Regions from separate parts of the Vibrio sp. KMM 9700 genome, predicted to be linked through region 3. Evidence: predicted binding sites of a transcription regulator. Region 3 holds the regulator's gene; each other region holds the start of a gene.
What was found. Region 3 encodes CRP, which controls carbon source genes, mostly activating them, when cyclic AMP is high. Its sites were predicted from a motif close to TGTGANNNNNNTCACA; they were not measured.

Region 1 (2,257 bases), 1.2 Mb from region 3:
TGGACATAAAAAAGGAGCTAAACTTGCATCTAGCTCCTTTATCTATTTTATGCTTTTAAACCTGATAAAAGACAAAGTTAAAGCTTAACCGTCTTGCGTGAGTAAGATTCGCGCCGCTTCAACCACAACTTCAATTGAGCGATTTTCAGCAGCTTTCAATGTCTCATGATCAGGAATTTCATCAAGGCTGCGGTTTACAATCACGCCTGCAACACAGCCCGCTTTTAAGCCATTACTGGCACACATAGTCAGCAAAGTGGCGGATTCCATCTCAAAATTAAGCACGCCCATTTCTTGCCACTCTTTCATTGAGCCGCGAAATTTACTCAAGACCCGGCCATTAAAAGTATCGTATCTTTCTTGGCCTGGATAGAAAGTATCACTTGAGGCTGTGACCCCTGTGTGCACTTTCACGCCCGTTTGCATCGCTGCATCGCGCATCGCAAGTGCCACATCAAAGTCTGCAACAGCAGGAAACTCAAGTGGCGCAAAGTGAGAGCTTGCGCCATCTAAACGCACCGAGCCTGTCGTCACTATCATATCACCTAGGTTAATATGTGGCTGAATCGCCCCCGTGGTACCAACTCGCAAGAAGGTACGTACGCCTAGTTGCGCTAATTCTTCTACGGCAATTGATGTTGACGGTCCGCCAATACCTGTGGAGCAAACCACTACTGATTGGCCAGCAAGTTTCGCCAGAAATAAAGTGTATTCACGTTGACTGGATAAGAATTTTGGTTCATCCATTAATTTGGCAATTTTCTCAACACGCGCCGGATCACCAGGGATAATGGCGATGCTCGCCCCTTCAAGAGAGTCTTGATTAACACCTAAATGGAATACATTTGTTTGAGACATAAGTTCGCCTTTTTTGTTTTTATGAACTTCAATTTGTTTTGTAACGTCTAGATTACAGAAGAATCATAACCGATCGCGTGATCAAAATCACAGTGTAAAATTCTCTTGTTTTTAGTGGGCAAGGCAAACGGTTTGGATCTCACTTTCGCCCAGATCCTTTGCTTCGCGCATAAAAAAGCCAACCGCTTCACTGGGTTGGCTTCGCACACATTGACAAACTAAATGAAACAGCCTGCCGCGCTTTATAATGGATGCGCAAAACAGATCTTAATATTTTCATTCACCGCTTTTAACACCTCACGCCTTGAGATAATACCAACTAACTTTTTATTCTCAACGACAGGATAAACCTTTGGCTTACCTTCTTTCATCATTTCAGCCAACTCAAGAACCGACATTTCAGGCGAAACCGTCAGCACTTCAGTACGCATACAATCGCCTACACTATGTGTGTCGTGGCAATGGTATCCAACTTGAACCAAGCGATGCAACAGGTCTTGCTCAGAGACAAAGCCGACGACTTCATTTCTATCATTCACGACAGGGCCACCAATGTTGACCGCATTGAGCACCTTGTCTAATGCAACCGATAAAGACATTTCAGGCGTGAAAGTTACCGCCCTTGGTCGCATATAATCTTTTACTTTTAATGATGTCATCTGTATCTCCTTTCAAACTCTACTCATAAAAGATTGATCAGTGATTCATCCATGGATTCACCTATAAGATCTCTTTCTTGGAATGAGCACCTTTTTTGAAAACCATTGTTGTCTATAAAATCAATCAGTTATATTTATCAGCTAGCCATGGAAATATGATTTAGCCTATTTTTAGCTTAGTTTAAATCTTCAAAAATTGTATATAAAATAAACGCTTCTGTGATAAACATAGCTTTATTTAATCGCGATAGTAAAATTTTGTGCTCTGTCTCAACTTTAGAAGTATATTATTTTATAATCTATATACTTTTGATTTTAGAGTTTAAATCTATGCGCCCTGCTAAACAGTTTTTGTATTCAATTTTCCCAGGCAATCAACCAGATAAAACCTCGGTTGCCTTACTCATAACATGCTTTTTAATGGGCATTGCAAGCGCCTTTACTGTCCCCGTGATGAGTTTATTTTTATCTCAAAGCGTACAAGTAAGGCCGATTTATATTGGTCAATTTTTTGTCATTATGACCTTAAGTGGGGTATTAATTAGCCAAGGTATTGCATGGTTTTCAGATAAAGGGATAGATAGAAAGAAACTCATTTTATTTGCCAACCTGATGGGCACAATTGGCTTCTTAATTTTTGCATTTTCACGCCAGTACTGGGTGCTTGTTGCCAGCGCCGCCATTTTTATTAGTGCAAGTTCTGCGGCAATGCCACAGGTCTTTGCCCTCGCGCGTGAGAT
Region 2 (2,257 bases), on a different replicon from region 3:
AGAATAAAGCTTAGGCGTCAATTTAAGTCGTATTAAACTTTAATCATATAAAAAGAGTGACGGATTTTACCTCGTCACTCTTTTTTTGCAAAACAAATCAACACTTCATTCATCTTCGCAAACGCCTTCACATCTTGCCATTGCTGCAACCACACAAACTCACAATACAGCGCAAATAGCTCTTCAAAATCTGAACTGATGCTGGCATCAAAGGTTGGTTTAGACTGACTCAAAAATAAGCAAAAATCTTTCGCGTATAAAGGGTTACCCAACCAAAAATCTTGGTACAACTCACAAAACATCAAGCGCAGCACAGCTAACTTTAACTCACGAACTTCTGATATATCGACATTCGGCATCTGTTTTAGTCGATCTAATTTTCTCTGAAATTCGTGACTACCGACCCAATCTTGGCTTTGTGGGCTATAAAAAAATGCTTTTAATGAGCAAATATCTAAAAATGCGAACTCTCTGTCTTGCTCTCCCTCAAGGCCGCCTAACTCAAGGCTTGCAACTTGGCCTGGTGGACTTTGCCGCGCTAGGTTTGCAATCTCCTGTTTTAAATCACCAAAATCTCCACAACCCCAATTAAAGTGAGATTGAATACGAGCTAAGTTTAGATTCATATGCGCTCCGTCTGCCATTTATAATATTGCTAATTATCACAAAAAATGACAGCGTTTCACTCCTCCTTAAAATGCCCCCTCTCCTCCCCTCTACGCCAGTGACTTACGCCCCCCTTTTTTCCTTCTCCTACTTGCCTAGTTGCAATACATAAGAAAAATATGAGACCGATAACACATTTATATCAGCCAGATCTTAAAATTTATTTCTTTCTCTTAAATAACTCACTAAGTTATAGCTGTCGGCTCACTCACTCTTTTTAAAGCGGTGTACATAAAACATATAAAAATGAGCAATGGACGTATAAATTTCGTGGCACACAGACAGAGGAATTAAAAATGTGGATGGAATCTAAGCTCAGCCCCCCAAACCAACAACTCGCCACTATCGAACGCACCCAGTTGCTGCCACTGTTAGCCCAAGCAGAGCAAGTTGACCTTGTTTTATTTTTCTCACCTGCAGGTTACGGCAAAACTACAGCTGCCGCACAGTGGCTCAAAGAGAAAGACTTTGCGTGGATAAACTTAGATGAAATGGATAATGACCTTAAATATTTTGGCCACTTTTTAATTCAAGCACTCCACCAGCTTGGTCATGAATCTTGCCCACAAACCTTAGCCCTAGCGCAAACCGGTCAGTTTAATAGCTTGATCCCCTTGCTCACTCAAGCTTTTCATGAGCTCAGTTTTACAAGCTCACATAAATATTTAGTATTAGATGATTATCATTGGATAAAAAATGAAGACATCCACCAAGGGATCCGCTTTTTACTCAAGCATTTACCGCCACAATTGACTTTGGTGTTAACCAGCAGAACTTTGCCGTGTTTAAATATTGCAAGCTTACGCATCCGTCGCCAAATGATTGAAATTACCCATCAAGAATTAGCTTTTGATTTAAATGAAACTGAGCAATTTTTGACAAGCCAAAAACGACATGATCTCAGCCCTCAAGCCATTGAAAATATCCATCAATCAACCGAAGGTTGGCCATGTGTGCTGCAATTAATCGCGCTTGATCAAAAGCAAAGCGCCAAACACTTATTTGTCCAAGATGATATCTCTGAGCAAATGAATCTTGATGCGCTCGATGCCAGCTTTAACCGCAGCTACTTGTGGGATTACCTTGCAGAAGAAGTCTTTGATGCGCTTGATAGCAGCACTCAGGACTTCCTCCTCCAATGCTCTGTGTTAGATATGTTTAACGCGCAGTTGGTGAGCCATGTAACAGCGCATAATGATGCACTTGCAAAGCTTGAGAAGCTCAATAAAGTTGGTTTATTTCTCAGCCCATTAGGCGTGGATAATTGGTTTCGTTTCCATAATTTGTTTGCCCAATTTTTACGCCATCAAGCCTTGACCTTGTATCCTCATAAGATCAAAGAGTGGCATCAGTCAGCAGCTCAAGCTTGGATTGCGCAAAATGATCACCCACAAGCACTCAGACATGCGATTAAAAGCGTGCAAACACCTGACTCTGCGGCAGAAGAAGTGGCGCAAATTCAAGTTGAAAATATAGATTATTTAATTGAGTTTTTAAATCAACATGCGTGGGAGTTATTCCATCAAGGCCAACTTAACTTGCTTGAAATGGCATTTAAGCTGATCCCTTCACAGGTGCGCTTTGCCCACCC
Region 3 (2,257 bases):
GCATCCCTAGTTTAGATGAAAGCTTTGTTGTTATTCGTGTTCGCGGTATCGAAAATGTCGACTTTCCATATTTACTATCAATGATCCAAGGCTCATTTATGTCCCGTCACAACACACTCGTTGTGCCTGGCGGTAAGATGAGTTTTGCAATGGAGCTTATCATTCACCCTTTGCTACAAAGATTAATTGAAACTGGAAAAATCGACTAAAATGCTAAAATTGTCAGAGTAAGGTTTTCATTTCGTGATCTTTAGCCTTGTTTTACGAAAAATGAGACATGAGTTGTGCGATCTCTGTCCTTTTATTCCATATAAAACAAGGTAATATTTACGATATATCCAATTACCTAAAAGTAAGCCTTTCATTTTATTCACAATATGAATACGAAGTGCAAAACTTTAACTAATATCAATAGTTCTATCTACTTAAATGAAAAACATATAGAGTAACTAAGTAGACTTATTTAGAGGAAACAACATTATGGTTTTAGGTAAACCTCAAGCAGATCCAACATTAGAATGGTTTCTTTCACACTGTCATATCCATAAGTATCCTTCAAAAAGTACTTTAATTCATGCCGGCGAAAAAGCAGAAACCCTTTACTATATTGTGAAAGGCTCTGTTGCTGTATTGATCAAAGACGAAGAAGGTAAAGAAATGATTCTTTCTTACCTAAACCAAGGTGATTTCATTGGTGAACTTGGTTTATTTGAAGAAGGTCAAGAGCGTAGTGCTTGGGTTCGTGCGAAGTCACCTTGTGAAGTTGCTGAAATTTCTTACAAGAAGTTCCGCCAACTTATCCAAGTAAACCCAGATATCCTGATGCGTCTATCAGGTCAAATGGCAAATCGTCTGCAAATCACTAGTCAAAAAGTTGGTGACTTGGCTTTCCTTGACGTTACAGGTCGTATTGCACAAACATTGCTTAACCTTGCAAAACAACCAGATGCAATGACACACCCAGATGGCATGCAAATTAAGATCACTCGTCAAGAAATTGGTCAAATCGTTGGTTGTTCACGTGAAACAGTTGGCCGAATCTTAAAAATGCTTGAAGAGCAAAACCTTATTTCAGCACACGGTAAAACGATTGTTGTTTACGGTACTCGTTAAGCCACTTTTCGCTTAAGTGCGAGATTTGTTTAGCATAACAAAAAAAGCAGTCAACTTAACTTTAAGTGGCTGCTTTTGTTTTTAACCTTTCTGAATTATCTTTGTTAATGTGTCGACTCAAATATTTTATCTGCTGATGCTGCCACAAAACCTTGGTAAAGTTTGTCGCTAAATATAAGATCATTCAGATCAATATCTGCACCTGGTTTCTCAGGGTAGCGCTTTGCAAACTCATAAAATCCACCGGGTATCTGCACTTTTTTCTCATCATTAAATTCAACCCACACCTTGTCTGCCATGGTTGCGGATTGCTCAAGCTTATCAAACTCAGAGCCTTTCACCTCACCGCCAACTTTGTTCAATACAAAGCCGTGTTCAGTTAAGAACTGATTAACGCTAGCCACCTCTTCAAAGTGCTTTAATGCATTCACATAAACCGTAAAATGATTGGCCCCAAAACCATGAGCAGCAACCCAAGCGGCATATTCACTTTCAGTAGCAAGCAGATCATAATCTTGTTGCGTTAGTTGCCATGGTCGCCCTTGGTATAAAAAACTTTCATCTTGCGCATAGCCATCACTAACTTGTGCAATTAATTGATAAATAACTTGCTGCGCAGTATCACTCAGCTCATCGACTAGTAGTTCACTAATAAACACTTTAGGAAGACTTAAATCAGAATGCTGGTAATGATGCGCATAAAGCTTTTTCGCTTTAAATTCATATTCCCCAGCTTTCACATAACCTAAGTGTTCAAAATGCTGTGCAAGCTGCTTGAGCCCTAGTTTCTTACTGGCAAAAGTACGCAATGCAATATGGTCATTTTGCAACGCTTGTTTGCCTTCTTTTAGGGCGAGAACTTGGTGAACCTTAGTAGCCATCGGACACAGGCGTGCTTGATAATCTTGCCAAAGTTGACTAAACAAAGTCTTGATGGCTTGAATTTGCGACGCTGAATTTAAACTAGACATATTAACTCCTTATTCCTGGAGGTAACTGGCTTGGGAACTCTAATGCTTCGCCCATAACAGATGCCATCGGATAGGCGCAATAATCTGCGGCATAATAAGCGCTAGCTCTAAAGTTGCCAGATTGTCCGACACCGCCAAAAGGTAAATCCCCACTCGCACCGGTTAGTGGTCTA

Region 1: a site for CRP is predicted at 935-950, ahead of udp (uridine phosphorylase). Genes of this name have one in related genera too.
Region 2: a site for CRP is predicted at 787-802, ahead of malT (HTH-type transcriptional regulator MalT). Genes of this name have one in related genera too.

Annotation. Positions count from the first base shown of each region.
Region 1 covers NZ_CM178589.1:6,309-8,565, reverse strand. The annotation lists gene udp (uridine phosphorylase) at 85-858, opposite strand; gene AC2VOY_RS00035 (CBS domain-containing protein) at 1,101-1,517, opposite strand; gene AC2VOY_RS00030 (sugar efflux transporter) at 1,848-2,257, shown strand, end outside.
Region 2 covers NZ_CM178590.1:440,446-442,702, reverse strand. The annotation lists gene AC2VOY_RS13220 (BCCT family transporter) at 1-14, shown strand, start outside; gene AC2VOY_RS13215 (hypothetical protein) at 75-626, opposite strand; gene malT (HTH-type transcriptional regulator MalT) at 963-2,257, shown strand, end outside.
Region 3 covers NZ_CM178589.1:1,236,343-1,238,599, forward strand. The annotation lists gene AC2VOY_RS05535 (phosphoribulokinase) at 1-209, shown strand, start outside; gene crp (cAMP-activated global transcriptional regulator CRP) at 481-1,113, shown strand; gene AC2VOY_RS05545 (DUF1338 domain-containing protein) at 1,218-2,084, opposite strand; gene astD (succinylglutamate-semialdehyde dehydrogenase) at 2,086-2,257, opposite strand, start outside.